Regions from separate parts of the Paenibacillus spongiae genome, predicted to be linked through region 3. Evidence: predicted binding sites of a transcription regulator. Region 3 holds the regulator's gene; each other region holds the start of a gene.
The links. Region 3 encodes Rex, which represses fermentation and respiration genes when NADH is low (regulators of the CRP and FNR family bind a similar motif). Its sites were predicted from a motif close to TTGTGAAATATTTCACAA; they were not measured.
Positions count from the first base shown of each region.

Region 1: a site for Rex is predicted at 2,069-2,086, ahead of hcp (hydroxylamine reductase). Genes of this name have one in related genera too.
Region 2: a site for Rex is predicted at 3,029-3,046, ahead of pflB (formate C-acetyltransferase). Genes of this name have one in related genera too.

Region 1 is NZ_CP091430.1:6,229,265-6,236,158, reverse strand. Features, by position in the region: gene L1F29_RS28060 (hypothetical protein) at 1-726, shown strand, start outside; gene L1F29_RS28055 (lipid II flippase Amj family protein) at 1,117-1,908, shown strand; gene hcp (hydroxylamine reductase) at 2,160-3,452, shown strand; gene aac(2')-IIb (kasugamycin N-acetyltransferase AAC(2')-IIb) at 3,651-4,370, shown strand; gene L1F29_RS28040 (RNA polymerase alpha subunit C-terminal domain-containing protein) at 4,429-4,722, shown strand; gene L1F29_RS28035 (HupE/UreJ family protein) at 4,732-5,808, opposite strand; gene L1F29_RS28030 (CehA/McbA family metallohydrolase domain-containing protein) at 5,904-6,894, opposite strand, start outside.
Region 2 is NZ_CP091430.1:4,124,530-4,131,423, forward strand. Features, by position in the region: gene pflA (pyruvate formate-lyase-activating protein) at 1-667, opposite strand, end outside; gene pflB (formate C-acetyltransferase) at 664-2,925, opposite strand; gene L1F29_RS18785 (glycoside hydrolase family protein) at 3,207-4,217, opposite strand; gene L1F29_RS18790 (alpha-L-rhamnosidase) at 4,305-6,894, opposite strand, start outside.
Region 3 is NZ_CP091430.1:2,522,077-2,528,970, reverse strand. Features, by position in the region: gene L1F29_RS11730 (AAA family ATPase) at 1-772, opposite strand, end outside; gene L1F29_RS11725 (hypothetical protein) at 765-1,301, opposite strand; gene L1F29_RS11720 (cell wall elongation regulator TseB-like domain-containing protein) at 1,457-1,990, opposite strand; gene L1F29_RS11715 (amidohydrolase) at 1,990-3,291, opposite strand; gene L1F29_RS11710 (redox-sensing transcriptional repressor Rex) at 3,272-3,922, opposite strand; gene dinG (ATP-dependent DNA helicase DinG) at 3,926-6,790, opposite strand; gene L1F29_RS11700 (tetratricopeptide repeat protein) at 6,816-6,894, opposite strand, start outside.

The DNA of each region.
Region 1 (6,894 bases), 3.7 Mb from region 3:
GATCCGCTTCAGCTAAAACAACTGGAAATGGATGTCCTGAAGGTGGCATTGAATCATGGCGTTTCTCCAATTCAATTGTCGCCGGTCGCACCTCTGGGCTGTGCCTCTGTAGTGGGTACAGTTGATCAAAATAAGGTCATATCCGCACTAAGAGGAACGGAAGTTGTATCGGATGCAACGAATCTCTTAGCATTGCATATCAGTGATTTCATTAAGACCAATGAGGATAAGAGAGAAGATTTCATTCGTTTCTGTACGACTCATAGACATGTCCGTGCGCAATTCTTTGGAGATACGCCAGGGATGCTGCCGCATTTCCATTTGTTCGGTATGGTGACTTCAGGAATAGACAAAGGGTCCTACAGCTTCGAGAAACAATCTTTTTGGGAACATATAGCGGTTTACCAAAGCATTTTCAAAACTCTTTTCGGGTCTGAGATCGAGTTAATATGTAGTGAACGTGACGGTTACAAAGACACGGCCGGACTGTTCTCACGGATTATAAAATGCGGGCATGAGCACTCCACGAATGTATCGATAAGTACAGGTGAGCCAAACAAGGAAAACCAGTATTACAAAGGACTGCAATTCACCTTAAAGACTGTTATAGAAGGCAAGGAGTATTACATTGGTGATGGCGGTTTTGTAGATTGGACACAAAAAATGCTAGGAAACAAGAAAGAGCGGCTATTAATCAGCGCAATCGGCTTGGATCGACTGATTTAACCACGTGCAGATTTATACCTAATCAAACTCCATATAGGATTGACATATCAACCCATGTAGTTGAATCTGATTGTTTTGACACGCCCATAAAATGAATGGATTAACTTTGTAAATCGATTAGCCCATTGCATATTACGCGAACAGATTAGTATGTAGTATTCGAGAAATGCTGCTCATGGAGAAACTCTCCAGGGCAGCATTTTTTATGTTGAACTCAAAAGGAGAGCGACCGTTTCAACAGAAGCTCATGACTAAAACTGGAAAAAGCTAAGATGCTTTTTTCTCTTTTTGGACATGTCTAACCTCTCTATAATTAGGCATAAGTGTTTTTCAGGCATCTTTGAGTTAGAAAATATACACGGTTATTACTAAACGAGTGAGGTGCGCTTTGTGATCGAGCAAGTCATGCTTGTTTCACTGTTTACTTTCGTTATTCATCTTGCAGAGACGCTTACTTATTCCCTTCGCTCAGCAGGAGTTCGTTTGGGGAAGTTGGCGGTTGCGTTATCCTTGTCGGGAATCATACTCCTGATTTCAAGAACAGCGAATATGGTACAGGCACCGCTTACCGGCAAAATCATAGACTTCGCCAAACATCATGCAGACTATAATCTAATTGATCAGCTACGAGTTATTATTGGTGCAGCGACCATGGGAACATGTGCAGCATTATTGTTGTTCCCGTCAGCTGTTTTGCTTTCTTCTAGGGTCATATCCCATTTTGAAGTGGCTGGTTCCATACCCCAGTTGGTCCGTTCTTCGGTTTCCACTCAACAATTACAGAACGTACGGTATCATTTGCGCTTTCCAACATTCACGATGTTGTCACGATTGAGGACTGGAGGCATTCCAACAAAGTTAGTTGTTCTTAATTGTTTGGTGACGGCAATTTATACAATTGGCGTGTTGGCCGCGCTGCTTGCTTCAACATTAACCATGGATCATTCAATTGCCGCATCACAATCTTCTGGATTAATCAATGGAATCGCGACAATATTACTGACTATAATCATTGATCCACGAATTGGTTTAATGACCGATAAAGTGCTTAGAGGAGAACAAGAGATCGCTGTACTTCATAAGATTTTTGGAATGTTAATGATTTCGCGGTTATTAGGAACGGTTCTTGCTCAGGTATTACTGGTGCCGGCTGCTTACTGGATTAAATGGGTGGTAGGATGAAGGGGGAGAATAGACCGACTCCATCGATGAATCGATTGCGAAAGCTGTAGAACATGGCGGCAAGGCGATTCAAGAAGTGATGGATTTCGGAAACGTCAAACTGGCGTTTATTATCGACCCTATGGGCGTTCACTATGGTCTTATAGAAAACACCTGATAAGTGTGAGAATCATCACATAAGCCGCCTCCCGATTCTGATAAGCTAATCGTTGTAAGCGAACAAAAGCGAATCAACGAATGGGGGATGGATCATGTTTTGTTATCAGTGCGAACAAACGCCGAGGGGCGGCTGCAAGATTATCGGGGTATGCGGAAAAGATGAGACGATCGCAAGCCTGCAGGATACGATTATTTTTGCATTGAAGGGAATTGCCGCTTATGCGACGCACGCCAGACAGCTTGGCTATTCCGACCCGGAAGTTGATCGAATAACGCATGAAGCACTCTACCTGACATTGACCAACTCCAATTTCAATTTGCAGGAGCACCTGGATATGGCCATGAAGGTCGGCAATGCTGCGGTGCGGATCATGGATGTGCTCGACCGTGCGCATACGACGCACTTCGGTATTCCGCAGCCGGTTACGGTGCCGCAGAATAAGGTCGAAGGCAAATGCATCGTCGTAACGGGGCACAATCTGTTTGCACTGGAAGAGCTGCTGAAGCAGACGGAAGGCAAGGGCATCCATATCTATACCCACTCCGAAATGCTGCCGGCCCACGGGTATCCGAAGCTGAAGCAATATGCACACTTGAAAGGAAACATCGGGAAAGCCTGGTACGACCAGCGCCGGCTGTTCGAGCAGTTCCCGGGGGCGATCCTGGCGACAACCAACTGCGTTATGCCGATCCGGGGCACGTATGCGGATCGATTCTTCTCCTATGAAGTAGCCGGACTTGAGAACGTCACGAAAATCGTCGGCGAGGATTTCTCGCCGCTGATCGAGCGGGCACTCGAACTGCCGGAGGCGGATATCGACTCCGAGCAGGTGCTCACCACCGGCTATCATCACGAGACCGTCATCGGGCTTGCCCCGGAAATCATTCAAGCGGTCCAAGACGGCCTGATCAAGCGCTTCTTCGTCATCGCCGGCTGCGACGCTCCGGGCAAGGGCGGCGATTATTACCGGGAGCTGGCGACATCGCTTCCGAACGATACGGTAATCCTGACGACGTCCTGCGGTAAGTTCCGCTTTAATGATGTGGATTACGGTACGGTTGACGGCACGGGTATCCCGCGGTACATCGATTTGGGCCAGTGCAACAACTCCGGTTCTACGGTCAAAATCGCGCTGGCACTCGCCGATGCCTTCGGCTGCAGTGTCAACGAACTGCCGGTCAGCATCGTGCTGTCCTGGTTCGAACAGAAGGCCGTTGCCATATTATTAGGTCTGTTCAGCCTTGGAATTCAGGATATCCGGATCGGCCCGAAGGCACCGGAGTTCATAAATGAAGGTGTCTTGAACGTACTCGTCGAAAAGTTCGGCCTGAAATTGATCGGCGATGCGCAAGAGGACATGGCGGAGATGCTCTCGCTGCACTAATCTGATTATTATGCTGTATAGACGATAATCCCCCTGTTCCGGCAACTGCGTGCTGCCGGAACAGGGGGATTCTGTTTCAACGGGCTGGAACATTCGATTATGATTAAATATTCTCGGTTCATCAGATTGATATTTTGATATTATTGATATGACAAACAACGATAGTCGTTCATTGGAGTGGATTGGAGGGACGTAAGCATGAGAGAGCATGAAGAAATCATACCAACTGCCCATAAGCTGATGGAGTTCCATGTTGAGGCGCTGTTTACGCATGACCAGAATAGGCGGCTTCGCACGATAAACGAGCCTTGGCCGGGAGAGGCCTCTGCGCCCCGGTTTTTCTTGGGAAGGACAACCGAGGGAACGGCTCTCTGCCGGTTTCGGCACGATGTCCCGGAGAGGCTTATTAGCCAACTGGAGAAATTGTGTGCTGACGAACCGATCGTGAAGGATTTCCAGACGAAGCCGAAACATATTGAGGCATATATGAATCTGCTCCAAGGGGAACGGTACACGATGGGTCCTTGTTTTCTTGTTCCTGAAGAAGCGGTTCCGACCATGCAGGTGGTCAAGATCACCCGTGAAAATATGGATGAAGTGCTGCGCGGCGGTTTCGAATGGTTGATCTCCGAAATCGACTTCGCGCAGCCCTGTATAGCGCTCGTACGCGAAAGCCGGGCTGTCTCGATCTGCCGCAGCGTTCGCATCACTACCAAGGCACATGAAGCAGGGCTTGAAACCTTGGACCAGTTTCGTGGAAGAGGATATGCCGCCGCTGTTGTAGCCGGATGGGCAATGGCGGTGCGGGAGATAGGAAAATTTCCGTTATATAGCACTTTTAGTGAGAATCTTGCTTCTCAGCGTGTGGCAAGAAAATCAGCCCTGTCCTTTTACGGAGTCAATTTCACGGTCACTTGATAAGCGTCCTGAAGAATGTAGAAAATTGAAAACTCTTATGAAAAGGAGCTATGCAGAAATGGCAGCTTCAGAAAAAAGTTTAAGAACTTGCAGCAGCGGACACCAATACTATAAAAGCAGCGATTGTCCTTCCTGCCCGATCTGCGAGCAAGAACGCAAACCTGACGACGGATTTCTTTCGCTACTCTCGGCGCCGGCAAGACGAGCATTGGAGCACAATGGAATCACTTCATTGCAGCTGCTCTCAAAATTTAGTGAAAAAGAAATTTTGAAGCTTCACGGTATGGGACCAGCTTCTTTACCTAAACTTAGGACTGCCTTGAAGGAAAAGGGGTTATCCTTCAAAAACTAAACACCTGCGCTAAAAGGCTCTTTGTATAAACCATACGAACCCAAATAGCAAAACGGCTGTGGATACACTCGGCAGCAACCACTTTAATGCCAGACGTTTTTTAATTAAAAGAATAATCGGGAAGCAGAGCGATACGATCAGGATCTGGCCTAATTCAATGCCCAGGTTGAAGAATAACAATGACGTGGCCAGATGACCGCCACCGAGATTCAACTCCGATAAGATGCCCGCGAAACCGAATCCATGAATCAAGCCAAAAGCAAAGGCTATCCAAGGTCTATGTTTGGTATCGGGTTGGAAAATGTTTTTAAGCGCAACGTAGATAATGCTTAAAGCGATCGCAGATTCAACTAATTTCCCAGGCAATTGAATGATTTCTAACGTTGCTAGCGCAAGCGTAACGCTATGAGCGATCGTGAATGCCGTGACCAAGGAAAGGATATGACGGATTGTCATGGCTCCAATGAGTAAGCTGATAACGAATAGGATATGATCATAACCCGTGAAGATATGCTCTAATCCTAACGAAAGAAACTGCTTTGCTTTGGTAAGAAAACTCATCTCGCCTAGGCTCAGTTCTCTAACTTCATACGTAAAGATAAACTCCTGTTGATTTTCTTCCATATTTACCTTAGCCATGTTCGCATGACTAGGATCGCTATCATCGAAGAATGCGTTGTATTCCAAGATCAAGTTCTCTGGTTTTTCACGAGCGGAATAGGAAAGGGAAAGATCTGCAAATGGACGATCTTTCACCTGGGCGATCAAAGCTTCATTTATGGTTCCTTCTACGGGTATACTGTCTGCGTAAATGTGAATATGCGTATTCAAATATTCTTGAAGTAATTCCTTGTTAACGGTAAGGGCTTGTTGTAATGCCTCGACGTTGTCCGTTTGTCGCTCATCCACTTTGAACCCCGCAGCATGGCTTAACTCCACCATATCGAGTTGAAGACGATAATGGATCGTTTGGTCTTGAACATCAATCGTAGAAAAACCTTCACTGTTATTGCTGTGCGCATGGGCAGCAGACGAAGAGACTAGCAGCAAGAGACCAAGAAGAAGGAATGTCCATTTTAATTTCACTTCTATCAACACATCCTTTGGTTGATCCGAATGGAAAGACGAGGAGCACCCTTGGCGCATGACTCCTCGTCCAGCCATGTACTATGGTTGTAAACTTACTTCAATTTCATGAAGATCGGGTTGGAATAGAACCAAAGATCGGTCCATGGATCTTCTCCTTTTGGATCAAGGCTTGGTTCAAGTTCATCGGTATTGGTACCGCGAACGCGTATGTAGCTGTCCTTGTCCACATGATTAAGTTTATACGTGATGGTGATATACTCGCCTTTTTGCTTCCAAGTGTTCTCGTCGAACCTAGCCACGACTTTTGTTGTCGGGTTGAAAGCCGTAGAACGGTCTTCGACTTTACCTGTGATTTCACCCATGATCAAATCTACTCGTTTCACGCTCGGGTTATCGCCATGGCTATTGTTAGCGTTCGGGTCTTTGAATGTGATTGTAACCGTTACATCGCTTTTACCATTGTCCTTGATCGCTAACGTTTCTCCAATGGACGCGTTATTCCCCTTGGATTTCGCCGTAACGTCCAATTCGGTTACAAGAGCACCCGTCGTGACAAACACACGGCCTTTGCGCAAGCCATCCAGTATGTCCGCGTACGTGTTTTCCGCCTTCACATAAGTCTTGGAATACTCCCCAGGCCAGAAGTCGCTGCCGCCATCACGCCAATTCCTGTGCGAATCCGAAGTAGAAGTAATCCACCAATGTCTTCCTTCGCCCAACATGGAATCCCAAAGGCCGCCGACCTTAGCGCTCATCTGATCAAATCCGCCCATGGTTGCGAAGTTTCCATAGCCGCCACGGGCTCCCTTTGGATCCAGGGAACCGTCTGGATTGATCGCACCGGCTTGATGACCGGGCGCCCCTTCCATACCTACAGATACGTTCGGTGCTGTATCGTTCCAATTACGGAACTCTTGCGGCGTATCTTGTCCCCAAGCCGCTTCTCCATTAGCTGAACGGGCTGGATGGTTAGCAAAAAGAACGGGAGGCTCTACTAAATTTTTCATGTAGTTCAGCGCATCAATCATGTTGGCTTCCGTATCCCGCTGTGGATCGGAAGGATGAGGATCGCGTTTGTTAAAT
Region 2 (6,894 bases), 1.6 Mb from region 3:
TAGGCTCCGGACAGCCTTCCAGCAAGTATTCGCGTCCGAGCTCCTGCCATTTGTAGACGCCCATTCTGTGATACGGCAGCACCTCAACCTTCTCCACACCGCGCAGTTTCCCGATAAACCGTCCCAGCCCGCGAAGCTCGTCCATGGAGTCGGTCCAGCCGGGTACGAGTACGCGGCGGATCCACATCGCTTTGCCTATCGCGGATAAATGCTCCGCAAAACGAAGTATTTTGTCATTCGGCTGGGTTGTCAGCTCCCGGTGGGCTTCCCGGTTCATCATTTTCAGATCGAGCAAGACGAGATCGGTATGCCGCAGCAGCTCCTCCGCGAAGGCCGGGTCGCAAAAGCCGGAGCTGTCCAGTGCGGTGTGCAGTCCCCAGCGTTCCTTGACAGCGGCGAACAGCTTCGCGACGAACGGCGCCTGCAGGGAAGGCTCCCCTCCCGATACGGTAATGCCGCCGCCGGAGAGGCGGTAGAAATCGACATACGGCTCAATCTCAGCCAGAATATCCTCTACCTCCACGCGGCGGCCCGACTCGTTATCCCACGAGTCCGGGTTATGACAGTACCGGCAGCGCAGCGCGCAGCCTTGCATGAATAACACGAAGCGGATCCCCGGCCCATCGAGCGTTCCGAACGTTTCGAGCGAATGAATGCGGCCGGTCATACCGCACCGTGGAACGTACGATTGATCACGTCGAGCTGCTGCTCGCGGGTCAGCTTAATAAAGTTGACGGCATAGCCGGATACGCGGATCGTCAGCTGCGGATAGTTCTCCGGATGCTCCATCGCGTCAAGCAGCTGCTCGCGGTTGAAGACGTTCACGTTCAGATGATGCCCGCCTAGAGATGCGTATCCGTCAAGCAGCGATACGAGATTGAGTGCACGGACGCCTTCTTCCCTGCCGAGCGCCTTCGGTACGATCGAGAAGGTGTTCGAGATGCCGTCCAGGCTGCAGGCGTACGGCAGCTTCGCTACCGAAGCGAGCGATGCCAGCGCTCCCTTGCGGTCCCGGCCATGCATCGGATTCGCGCCTGGCGCAAACGGCTGGCCGGCTTGACGCCCGTCTGGCGTCGTACCCGTTTTTTTGCCGTATACGACGTTAGAGGTGATCGTCAGGACAGACATTGTCGGCACCGCATTGCGGTACGGTTTATGCTTGTTCAGCTTGTGCATGAACGATTCGACAAGATCGACCGCGATTTTGTCGACCCGTTCGTCGTTATTCCCGTATTGCGGATAATCGCCTTCAATCTCAAAATCGACTGCGATTCCTTTCTCGTTGCGGATTGGCTTTACTTTCGCATAACGGATCGCGCTTAGCGAATCTGCCACGACCGACAAGCCGGCGATCCCGCAAGCCATCGTGCGGACGATATCGCGGTCGTGCAGCGCCATCTCGAGACGTTCGTAGCAGTATTTATCATGCATGTAATGGATGACGTTTAACGTATTCATATACAGCTTCGCCAGCCATTCCAGGACGGCGTCGTACGCCTTCGACACCTCTTCGTAATCGAGAATGTCCGCATCGATCGCCTTCATAGCAGGACCGACCTGAGTGCCGTGTACCTCGTCCACGCCACCGTTAATGGCGTACAGCAATGCCTTGGCCAAGTTTGCACGGGCACCGAAGAACTGCATCTGCTTCCCGATGCGCATCGCCGATACGCAGCATGCTATGCCATAATCGTCCCCGTAATACGGACGCATCAGCTCGTCGTTCTCGTATTGGATAGAGCTGGTCTCGATCGATACTTTGGCGCAATAAGCCTTGAACTTATCCGGCAGGCTGGGCGACCAGAGTACCGTCAGATTCGGTTCCGGCGACGGACCCAAATTGTAGAGCGTGTGCAGGAAGCGGAACGAATTCTTCGTTACGCGCGGCTCGCCCGTTAGCGACATGCCCCCGATCGATTCGGTCACCCATGTCGGATCACCGCTGAACAGCTCGTTATAGTCGGGCGTGCGCAGAAATTTCACAATACGCAGCTTCATGACGAAGTGATCAACGATCTCCTGGGCTTCCTGTTCGGTCAGAATGCCTTCTTTCATGTCCCGCTCGAAATAAATATCCAGGAAGCTCGATACGCGTCCGAGACTCATAGCCGCGCCGTTCTGCTCCTTGATCGCCCCGAGATAGGCAAAGTACAGCCATTGTACAGCTTCGCGCGCCGTTGCAGCCGGGAGAGAAATATCGCTGCCGTATGCAGCCGCCATCCGCTTCAGTTCGCTTAAGCTGCGGATTTGTTCCGACAGTTCTTCCCTTAGACGGATGACGTCTTCGGACATGAGCTCCGCTTCCAGTGCGGCCAGCTCCTCTTTCTTGTCCGCAATGAGCCGGTCCGCTCCATACAGCGCAACCCGGCGGTAATCGCCGATAATGCGGCCGCGGCCGTAAGCGTCGGGCAGGCCGGTGATGATCCCTGCTTTGCGCGCTGCCTTCATCTCGGACGTATACGCATCGAACACGCCCTGGTTATGCGTCTTGCGAATATCGGTAAACAGCCGGATCATCTCTTCCGGCAGCTTGAACCCGTATGCTTCGCAAGCATCCGCCACCATGCGGATTCCGCCGAACGGCTGTACCGAACGCTTGAACGGCTCATCTGTTTGAACGCCGACAATCTTTTCCTTATCTTGATCCAGGTAGCCCGGACCGTGCGATACGATCGTCGAGACGGTATCGACGTCCACATCGAGAACGCCGCCATTAGCCCGCTCCGCGTGGGTGAGCTCCATAATCTTCGCCCACAGTGCCGTCGTATTTCCGGTTGGTCCGGCAAGGAAGGCTTCGTCCCCGTAATAGGGGGTCAGGTTCGTATCAATAAAGTTTTTAACATCGATCTTCGTTTGCCAGTTACCCGAACGGAATTCCCGCCATGCTTCGTTCATTTGCGTTTGCTCTGACTTTGTTTCGATCATGCCAGTTCCCTCCATTTCTTTACTGCCTACCTCGAGTATAGGCGTTTCGGATCGTTTCCGGCGTGACCTATCTCACACTCCAATACTGACTTCTGTTTCAATTTTGTGAAAAAAAGTACATGATTCAATTAATATAGTGAACATCCAGCCTATTCGTCTTGAACAAATCGGAAATATACCTATCCATCGTAAGAATGCGGTTGAACCATTCAAAAAGCCTTGTTCCCATCCATTGTGGGAACAAGGCTTTATCTAGCACGTCATGCGTTGCATGATAAGGATCAGGCCAACGACTCGCTGGCTGCCAGCGTTATGCAGCGAAATTCGCCGTTATTGTTTGATGGGTCTCCCTCTCGATAAGGTCGGCATGCACAATAATAATGATAGAGGACGCCATCTCTTAGCAAAACAGCCGGTTTATGGGCATGAATCTCATCAAGCTCGCCTGGAGCGCCATGCCGGATAATCGGCTCTTCATGCTTCGACCAATGGAGCAGATCATCGGAGAACGCAATCCCCTCCTGCGCATGACGGCCGTTGTAGCCGAAATAATACATGACCCAACGGTTTCCGTCATGAACGACGAACGGATCGCTGGCGAATAAGCTGTCCCAGCCTCCGCTTCCGGACACCTGCAGAACAGGGCTGCCTTCGTATCGTTCCCAATGGATCAGGTCCGTAGACGTTGCGAGTCCGGTTTGCTCGGTCCAGGCCTGTCCTTCCGGCCGATGGTTCTTCGCGTTATAGAACAAGTAGAACCGGTCGTCATGCTCGATTAGGCAGCCTTTGTACAACCCGCCCTCTTCCCAGCCATTACCGTCAAATGGCGAGAGAACCGGCTCAGCGGAGCGGTTCCACTGCAGCAGATTGTCATCCTCCGTCCACGCGATTCCGATCTGTCCGGGTCCGTTCTCGTAGCCTTCTCCAGGATAGGAATGATAAACCATCCAATACTTGCCCCGCCATTTCTTGAGCAGCGGCGGTTGATCCAGCCTGTCTTCCTTAAGCAGCCAGTTGCCGGCAGCATTGGCGGAATCCCATGCGCTTCCCCGCTCTCGTTCGAGAATAAGGCCATGGAAGGACCAGTCCGTCAGATTATCGCTTACCGCCAGAGCGGTTTGATACCCGATCCCGTCAAAGCCGACATACATCATGAAATAACGCCCCTGGTGTTCGAAGACGAACGGGCAGTCGACGGCCTTCTCATCGAAGCTTCCCGGCAAGCCGGAACCGGAAATGACCGGTCTTCCCAGCTTGAATTCACTTAATAGACTCGCGATCCCTGCAGTCACAGTTATTCACCTCTCCACTTCATAAAATGTAAGCCAATGAAAGAATGAAGCTCCATGTATACAGCTACATCTTACTATATATTCCAATTAAACAGATAGCTGAAACGAAAAATGATAGGTTCCTGACTGAAGCTCTACGACCATCGACTTATCGACAGTCTTGCAGCCCACGACTCCATCTGTAGAGTTGGCGGAATGGCCACTCTCCCAAATTACCGCTGCCCCTTCCGTGACTTTCGATGGATTCGTTCCCTCGGGCAGGTCAAGTACGAATTGCGCCGACATGCCGGCAGGAATTCGCAGCTCCACCTGGATGCCCGTTCGATCCTGCTTGTCCCAACGGGCATACACCTCGCCCCGTTCGGTCGGTACCGCTGCCTCTGCGAACGAGAGACGGTCCGGCATATAAGGGCGAATGCGCACGGCTTCGAATCCTGGGGCTGCTGCTTGAATGCCAACGATATATTCCTGCATCATGCGTGCGGGATATCCATTCCAGGCATGACAGTGCGATTCGATATCGTCCCAGCCTTCCCACATCGTCTTCGCGCCTTGGGCGATCATATGACCCCAGCCGGGATATTCCTCGCGCCGGATTAATCCATACGCGGTTTCGGAGCGCCCATTCTCGAACAACAGACGCAGCAGCGGCAGCGAAAGAACGGTCTTGGCTTCCCATGTCTTACCCGCTACATAAGCGAGCACATCGTCACGATCCGCATCCGGTATGAGCCCGGCTAGAAGCGCAAGCGCTCCAACGCCTTGATGCGTCGCCTCCGACCCGGAGCTATCCCGCAGTCGCTTCAGCTTAGCATCGTATAGATGCTCGAGAATGCTGCTTCGCAGCTTCTCGGCTTTCGCGCGGTAAGCATCGCTTTCCTCGTCACGTCCGATCAGCTTGGCTGATTCCGCCGTAATACGCAAAGCCTGCCATGCTTTGATCTGCTGAACCGTCAAGAACTCGCCCGCATGGTCCACGGTCGGATACGGCCAGTCGCTAATATGCCAGCCCTTCCCGATCGGTATCAAGCCGGTGTCCGAATCTGCCGTATTCATAAAGTAGTCGATCATGCCGCGAAGCGGACCATAGTACTTCTCCAGCAGTCGCATGTCGCCGGATTGGTTGTAAAGCTTCCATAGCAAGGTGGCAAAATGCAGATCCCACTCCGGTATTTGAATAAAGAAATCCGGATGATCGTAATTGGATGGGAATACGAACGGGAACGTCCCGTCGTCGAGCTGACCGTCCGCAAAATCGCACAACGTCTTCTCCAGGATCGGAAGCGCATTAAAGTTATATAGAAGCGTCTCCGCCTGAAGATCGGTATCGGCCAAATATTGGGCTTGCTCGCGATGCGGGCAATCGACGGTTTGCCCGAGCGTATTATTCTTCTGCGTCTGGATCGATGCTTCGTACATCTTGTTAAGCAAATCATCGGAGCAGCGAAACCGGCCGCCCTTCACCATATCGGTATGAGCGGAATGAATGACAATATCCATCCCCGGCTCGATCGGTCCCGGATACCCGGTTATCTCGACATACCTGAACGCTTTATACGAAATATCCGGACTCCAGCTCTCCACGCCATTTCCCGTCAAGGTGTATTGGTCGTAATAATGGCTGGATTTTTCGTTGCACACGTTATGCTTAACACGCCCCTCTTCGTTCAGATCCTCCGAATAACGCATGCGCACGGTTATGCCAGGTTCTCCCTGCAAGCTGAAGCTAGGCCAACCGGAAACGATTTTGCCGGTGTCGAAGACATGAACGGGTAAACCGTCTTCCATTAATGAAGGAACCGTCTCGATTCGCAGCGGGACGATAACTTCTTCCACGGCACCTTCCGGAATTTGCTGCCACTTCATCGGCCATTCCGTTTTGCCTATTTTGGCAATAACCGCGCGCTTGCATTGCCCGGAATCGAACCCTGGAAGAAGCCATGCCGGATCCAACTTTCGGGCATCGTAATCTTCGATTGCGGACATGCGCCGGTTTTGTTGATAGGGCGTTCCTGTCCGGTGCGGGATTTCCCGAAGGGTTTGCCACGTCGAATCGGATTTGACCAGCTTATTCGATCCATCGGTATAGGTAATGTGAAGCTGCAGCCGAAAGCCCGGGAGCCCATTCACATAATTCTGGCCATCGCCGCCGAGGTAATGGGCAACAGCCGCGATACAATTCTCCCCAGTCTGCAGTTGATCGGTGACATCATAGGCCAAATAGTACTTGCGCTTCCTAATCTCCGTTGGTGCCGGTGAACCGAATCCGCCTACTCGGCTGCCATTGACATGGAGCTGGACGGTATGATGCGCAGACATGAACAGTTTGGCCTGCGCGATCGTCTTGTTCAAGCTGAAATCTTTTCGGAAGTAGGCGAAATCGTTCACCTGCACCCGGCGAGAGCGCCAAATCCACTCCGCCTTCCAATCGCCTTCGTACAAGCCCGTCTCCCAGAAGCTTGGCGCCGATTCCGCATATTCGCCTTCCGCATCCCACACGCCCGCCTTCCACCAATAACGGATGCAGCCTTCTAATGGCGGACCCGCATAATCGATATGAAGATCGCCTCCGGTCTTCTTCTCGCTCTGCCATAGAATCGCACTCCCCTCTTCCAGGTCGGCCTTGGACAAGGCCACCCACACCTGAGAGGCCGCGGGCATTCCCATTCGCTTCCCG
Region 3 (6,894 bases):
GAATGTTTAATATATGCGAGCGGCCCTTTTTATCGGGCAAATCGACGGCGATATGACGGTCGAACCGGCCCGGACGCAGCAAGGCGTTATCCAGCATCTCCTTGCGGTTCGTCGCCCCGATTAAGAGGATTCGCGGCGTTTCCGACGTATGAATGCCGTCCATCTCGGTGAGCAGCTGGTTCAATGTCTGATCGTATTCGCGATGCTGCCCGCCGTCTCTTTTGCCGCCGATAACATCGATTTCATCGATGAAGACGACTGCGCTTCCCAAGCCCGCCTTCGTCGCCTTCTGTCTGGCTTCCTTGAAGATATCGCGAATGCGGCTTGCGCCCACGCCGACATACATCTCGACGAACTCCGACCCCGATGCCGTCACATAGACGGAATTGGTGTACTGCGCGGCGGCTTTGGCCAGCAGCGTCTTCCCCGTTCCCGGAGGTCCGGTCAGCAATATCCCTTTCAACGGGCGAATGCCGAATTTCTTAATTTGTTCCTCATGAACGAGAAAATCAAGCGCTTCGATCAGCTCCTGCTTGGCCCTTTCCTGACCGCCGATCTCGTCGAAAGAGAGCTGGACAGTCGGCCGGGCTTTCGTCCGGCGGTCGCCGCCAACTGCCGCTAAATTGCCCCGCGTTCTGACCATGAACAGCAAGCCGCCGAGAATGACGGCCGCCAGAATGATCGGTATGACGTTCACCTCGACAAAAAACTGGAGAAAAATGAGCAAAACCGGGACGAAGCCGATAACAATTTCTTTCATATATTTACGCATTCGGCCATACCCCCAGTTTGTCAGGCGTACGAGGCAAAACGACATATTTGGTATCGGCGCCATTCTTCAACGTAATATATACGTTCACATCGTCCATCTCCGAGACTGCTTGGACGCCTTTATACTGCGTCTCGATCTGTTTCATCGCAGCTGGAATTTCCGTGTATTTCCGCGTCTCCATCGCTTGAGCGACATCGAATAGAACGGATGCCCATACATCATTCAAGCTGGAATCGTCCTTCGCTCCCTGGATATCAAGGCGCAGCTGCTTGCTTCCGATAACGGACGCACCTTCACGCACAATCTGATCATAGATACTCCGTATATTCGCTTCATTATTCAACGTCAGTTCCATCGTAACGGAATCACGATCGATGACCGGCTTTGCCTTCTCGACGCCGGGGACGCTTTGAACAATATGCTCGAGCGGCTGCACGGCAGCAAAGTTCCGGTACATATACCAGCCTCCGATAAGAAGGACTGCGGATATTATAGCCGTTATAATGGTGGGAATAACCCGGATTTTCATATGCAAAAAGCCCCCTTTCAAGGATGCTGTCACTTTTATATCGCAACAAGTGTATACCCGTTTGCTATACAAAAGTATATCACATCGACTTGCATAAGGGGGTGTGTAATAGATGGCAGCACTGGTTAACGCGCGGCATAACCGCACATTCGGCGCTATTGCTTCGGCAGGCTGTATGTAATGATAAAGCCGCCGTCGCTATACCGGTAGAAATCGTAATAATAGAAGTCCGTTCCCGATTGATCGCGGGAATAGAACAGCTCCCAGACCGGCTCGTTATCCTTCCATCCGAGCTTGATATGCTCCAGATTAGCATCCGGCTTCGAGCTCAGGAGCTTCTCTTTCAGCTGCTCCTTGGTTACGCCGTCTTTCACCTTGCGGATGACAGGCTGCATGGCATTCGGATTCTCGTACAACCAAACATAGACTTCGTCGCCCTGTTTGTCTTTCCCTTCCACAATCCATATCGTGTCATCCCACACGTACGTGTAAGAATCGCTAGTTTCCTGCAAGCCGGCTATCTTCATAGCCTGCTCTTCCAACTTCGTCTGATCGTTCCACATCGGGGCTTGGACATAACGGTAATAACCGTTTGCTCCGATCAACAGGACAACTATGCTTGCGATGACAACCGCAGCTATTCGCGCCGGCGTCATCGAGGACGGCCGCTTGCGGCGTGAAGCACGCATTATCGTGCCAGCAGCCTTTCAAAGCAGGACTGCGCCTCGGCCTTCACCTTAGCTTCGTCGATCAGCAGACATTCACCCGAGCTCACCACTTGACGCCCGTCAATCCATACATGCTTAACATCCCGGCCCGACCCGGAGTAAACAAGATGCGATACCATTTCCGTCTGCGGGTAGAAATGCGGCTGCTCGGCATCAATCGCGATAAAGTCGGCCTTCATACCGGGCTTCAATACGCCAAGGAGCGAGTGCTTGCCTAAAGCGCGGGCACCGTAAACGGTTCCCAGCTTCAGCGCCTCGGAAGCCGGAACCGCTGTCGGATCGCCTGAAACGCCTTTATGGATAAGCGCTGCGAGACGGATTTCATCGAATAGATCCAAATTGTTATTGCTTGCCGCGCTGTCCGTGCCAAGAGATACCGTAACGCCCGCTTTTAGCAGCTGAGGCACCCGCGCCACACCGCTGGCCAATTTCAAATTGCTTGCCGGATTATGAGAAATAGCCGCTCCCCGCTCGGCAAGCAAAGCGATTTCTTCGTCATTGAGATGAACCGCATGGGCAAGCAGCGCAGGCTTGGAGAAAAAGCCAAGCTTGTCCAGATGCTCGACCGGACGGCGTCCGTAATCCTTCACATTCTGCTCCACTTCGGCAAGCGATTCGGACATATGCGTATGAAGCGGCACATCCAGCTCATGGGCGGCTTCAACGATCCGCTCGATATAATCCGGCGGACAAGTATACGGCGCGTGAGGCGACATCATTGTCGTAATCCGGCCTCCCGCCTGACCGTTCCAGTCCTTGGCGAACTGCTTGGCTTCGATGAGCTTCTCGGTCTGCACGTCCGGAGGGCACAAGCCGATGACGCCGCGGGTCAAGACGCCGCGAATACCCGACTGCTCGACAACTTCGGCAACAATATGCATGCGGTCATACATATCGACGAATGTCGTTGTACCCGATTTTAGCATTTCAGCCACTGCAAGCGATGTCCCCCATCTGACGTCATCATCGGTAAACTTCGCTTCCATCGGCCACATCTTCTGCTCCAGCCATACTTGAAGCGCTTCGTCATCAGAATACCCGCGCAGAAGTGACATCGCAGAGTGCGCGTGCGTATTGATTAAGCCCGGCATAAAGACAAGTCCTTGTCCGTTCAATCGCTCCGCACCTTCCGGGGCCGGGCTAGGCGGCTCTTCGCCCAAGTAGACAATACGGTCGCCCTCGACAACCATATGTCCTTTCAATACGGGACGGCTATCATCCATCGTTACGAATGTGCCGTTCTCAATCCACAGCCGGTTCATCGTCTTCCTCCTCATTCTTCTCCAAATAATAAGCTAAGCTTAGCAGCTCCCTCGTAAAATCGGCATAATGAATGCGGATATGTTCGGGAACGCGCAATATGGTCGGGGCAAAATTCAATATCGCTTTCACGCCCGCATCGACGAAACGGTCTGCTACATTCTGCGCTTCGACTGCGGGAACGGTAATAATGCCGATTACAATATGAAGCTCTTCGACCTTCTCCTTCAAATCATCCATCGCTTGAACCGTCAGACTGTTGATTTGCGTCCCTACGACGGAGGGATGCGCATCGAATACAGCCATGATTTTCATATTATCCTTCAAATACGTATTGTAATTGCACAGCGCACGGCCAAGATTGCCGGCGCCTACAAGCCCGACGCTCAGAGGCTGATCGAGCTTGAGAATTTGCCTTATTTTTTCGATGAGGTACGACACGTCATAGCCGATGCCTTTGCGCCCGAATTCGCCGAAGTAAGCCAAATCTTTGCGGATTTGCGCCGGATTAAGATCCAGCTTATTGCCGAGATCCTGTGACGAAACCGTCTGAATGTCCCGCTTATGCAGGTCGTTCAGCACCACCAGGTAAATCGGCAGCCTGCGCACGACCGCTTCGGATATTTTCTTCATGGCTTACCTCTCCTCTCTTTCAACCGCTAACCATTCCCTGATTCTCGGTACGATTAGATCTAGATGCATATGCTCGATTTTTGGGCCAGGCAGGGAGTACAAGAAATATTTGCCGTAATACGTATCGATGACGCGGGTATCGTAGATGAGTACAATTCCGCGGTCATTAGCCGTCCGGACAAGCCGGCCGAAGCCCTGCTTAAACCGGATGACCGCTTGAGGAATGGACAGCTTCATGAACGGATTCTGCTTCTGCTCCTGCAGCAGCTCGGATTTCGCTTCCACCAGCGGATGATTGGGCGGCTGGAACGGCAGCCTGACAATGGCCAGACAGGTCAGCGCATCGCCAGGGATGTCCACTCCTTCCCAGAAGCTGCTCGTCCCAAGCAGGACGGAAGCCGTCTGCTGCTGGAACCGCTTGGTCAGCTTGCTCCGGTTGCCGCTGTCGATCCCCTGCGCAAGGAGCTGGATACCGCTTGGCGCCAACGCTTCCTTGAGCGGGTCGTAAACCTGTTTCAGCATACGGTACGAGGTGAACAGGACAAGCATCCGCCCCTTGGTTTCCGCCGCGGCATCGGCTAAGGAACGAATCAGCATTTCATTAAATTGCGAGTCGCCCGCCGCACCCTTCAATACGGGGAAATTGCGCGGGATGCAGACCAGAGCCTGTTCCCTGAAATTAAACGGCGAAGGCAGCTGGACCGTCTTCAGCCGTCCTTGCTCCTCATCCTGCTGCAGCCCGAGCTGCTCGGCGGCATATTGAAACGACTTCTGTACCGACAAGGTCGCCGACGTGAGGACAACGCTCTTTTTTGCGTCGAAGAAATACGTCCGGAGCTGACCGCTTACATCTGCGGGCACCGCATACAGATGAACCGATTTCGCACGGAAATTGTTATTGGCCTCCAGCCAGTAAACAAACTCCTTTTTGTCCGCTTTCATAAACGAACGGAGATCGTCGCGCGCCCTCATGAGATCTTTGACCGTGCCGCTTAAATCCGTCACAAGCGCTACAATCGACTGATCGTCCAGGTCATCCTTCATTTCCGTAAATATTTTGTCCAAGGAACGGACGATCTTGTTCAGATGGCCGTGCACCGCTTCTTCGACGATCTGGGCATCCTTCCATTGGTTCGGAAGCTTGCCGGATCTTAGGCGCAGCACCAGCTGGCCCGCCTCGGCGGTCGAATCCTGTGCGCCGCTTCCCATGATGGCAAACAGCAATTCGAACAGCTTGTCCCAATCATCGCGAAGATCGCCGAATACCGGCACCACATCGTCGATCGTTTCCCGCCACGCTTCGCTCTTCTCCGCGCTTTCGCCGCTAAGTCTGTGTTTCAGCTGAATAAGCAGGCCGTTGCGGGCGTCCTTGCACAATCGGGCAACGGGATGATTAACGGAATGATAAGATAATTGCGTTCCCAGATGCTTGCCCGCTACTTCCTCCAGGTGATGCGCTTCGTCTACGATCAGGTGCTCGTATCCGGGAAGCAGCCTGTGGTCGGCGCGGATATCGGTAAACAGCATGGAATGGTTCGTTATGACAACATCGGCTAAATTGGCTTCCTGCTTGGCTCTATGATAAAAGCATCGTTTGAACCAAGGACAGCTCCGGTTCAGGCAGGAGTCCGCGTCGCTCGCAACCGTTGACCAGAAATCGGCTCCTTTGTTGCCGAAGTTGAGCTCCTCTTGGTCGCCGTTATCGGTTTCTCCGAGCCATACGACCATCTGCGAGGCTGTGATCCGATCCTCGTTCGGTGAGCTGAAATCCTTGGTCACCACTTTGCCTTCGAACTTGCGCAAACATAAATAATTGCCGCGCCCTTTGAAGACCGCGGCCTTGAATGGATAAGGGAGTACGGATTGCAGCAGCGGCAGATCCCGCTGTCTGAGCTGCTCCTGAAGATTGATGGTATGGGTGCTGACAATGATTTTCTTATCGTTCTTCACCCCGTAATAGAGCGAAGGAATAAGATAACCGAGCGACTTGCCTGTACCTGTGCCGGCTTCAATCATGAGATGCTTGTCTTGCTCGAGCGCCTCAAGCACTTCCTGGAACATTATGTTCTGCGGGTCCCGTTCTTCGTAGTTCGGAATTATGGCCCGAAGACTGTCTTTCATGTGGGAAAGAAAGTCGGGGAACGTCCAAGCGTCTACCGACTCTGCCTCTCCTCCGCTTCTTGGAGGCTCCTCATCCGTCCAATCGCCGGTTTTCATGGCGAATTGGCGGAAATACGAGAATGCGCTTGGATCTATGGAAGAAGTTAATGATTTCGAGACGGCTATTTGCTGGACGAACCAGCCCAAATCGTCGATTTCATCCCCAAGCAGAATGGCCAGTCGTTCCAGCGTCAGCAGCGGCAGCTGCTCCAGCTTTCGGTAGCAGAGCGCAAATAGCTCACCGGTCGCGATGGCGTCGCTGTCAGCGCGGTGATGCTGATCATGCTCGATGCCGAACTGCTCCGTAACCGCGCCAAGCTGATAGGTGGTCAGCATCGGATAGAGCACGCGCAGCAGATCGATCGTATCCAGACGTCTTCCGGCGAACGGCATATACCCGCAGCGGTCGAGTGCCTGGTTCAGAAAACCCGCATCGAAACCGACATTGTGGGCGACCAATACGGCATCATCCAAAAGCGGAATCAACTCGAGCAGCACATCTTCGGCAGGCGGGGCGTCTGCGACCATGGACTCGTCGATACCGGTTAGCTGTGTTATAAAGGGTGGAATCGGAATCGTAGGCTTGACGAAGCTGCTGTACGTACGAATCGTCTGCATATCCTCGTCAAGCAGCACGAGCCCGACCTGTATGATTTCATCGCCGGCACTGTGTCCGGTCGTTTCCAAATCCAATACCGCATAATTCATCCGATTATTGATCCTCTCCCAAATTCTAAAGCTGCCCGCTCCCAAAGTATAAGGATAAGTGCCCATCATCATGCTGCCTGCATGAATTCAAATTGGATAGCGGG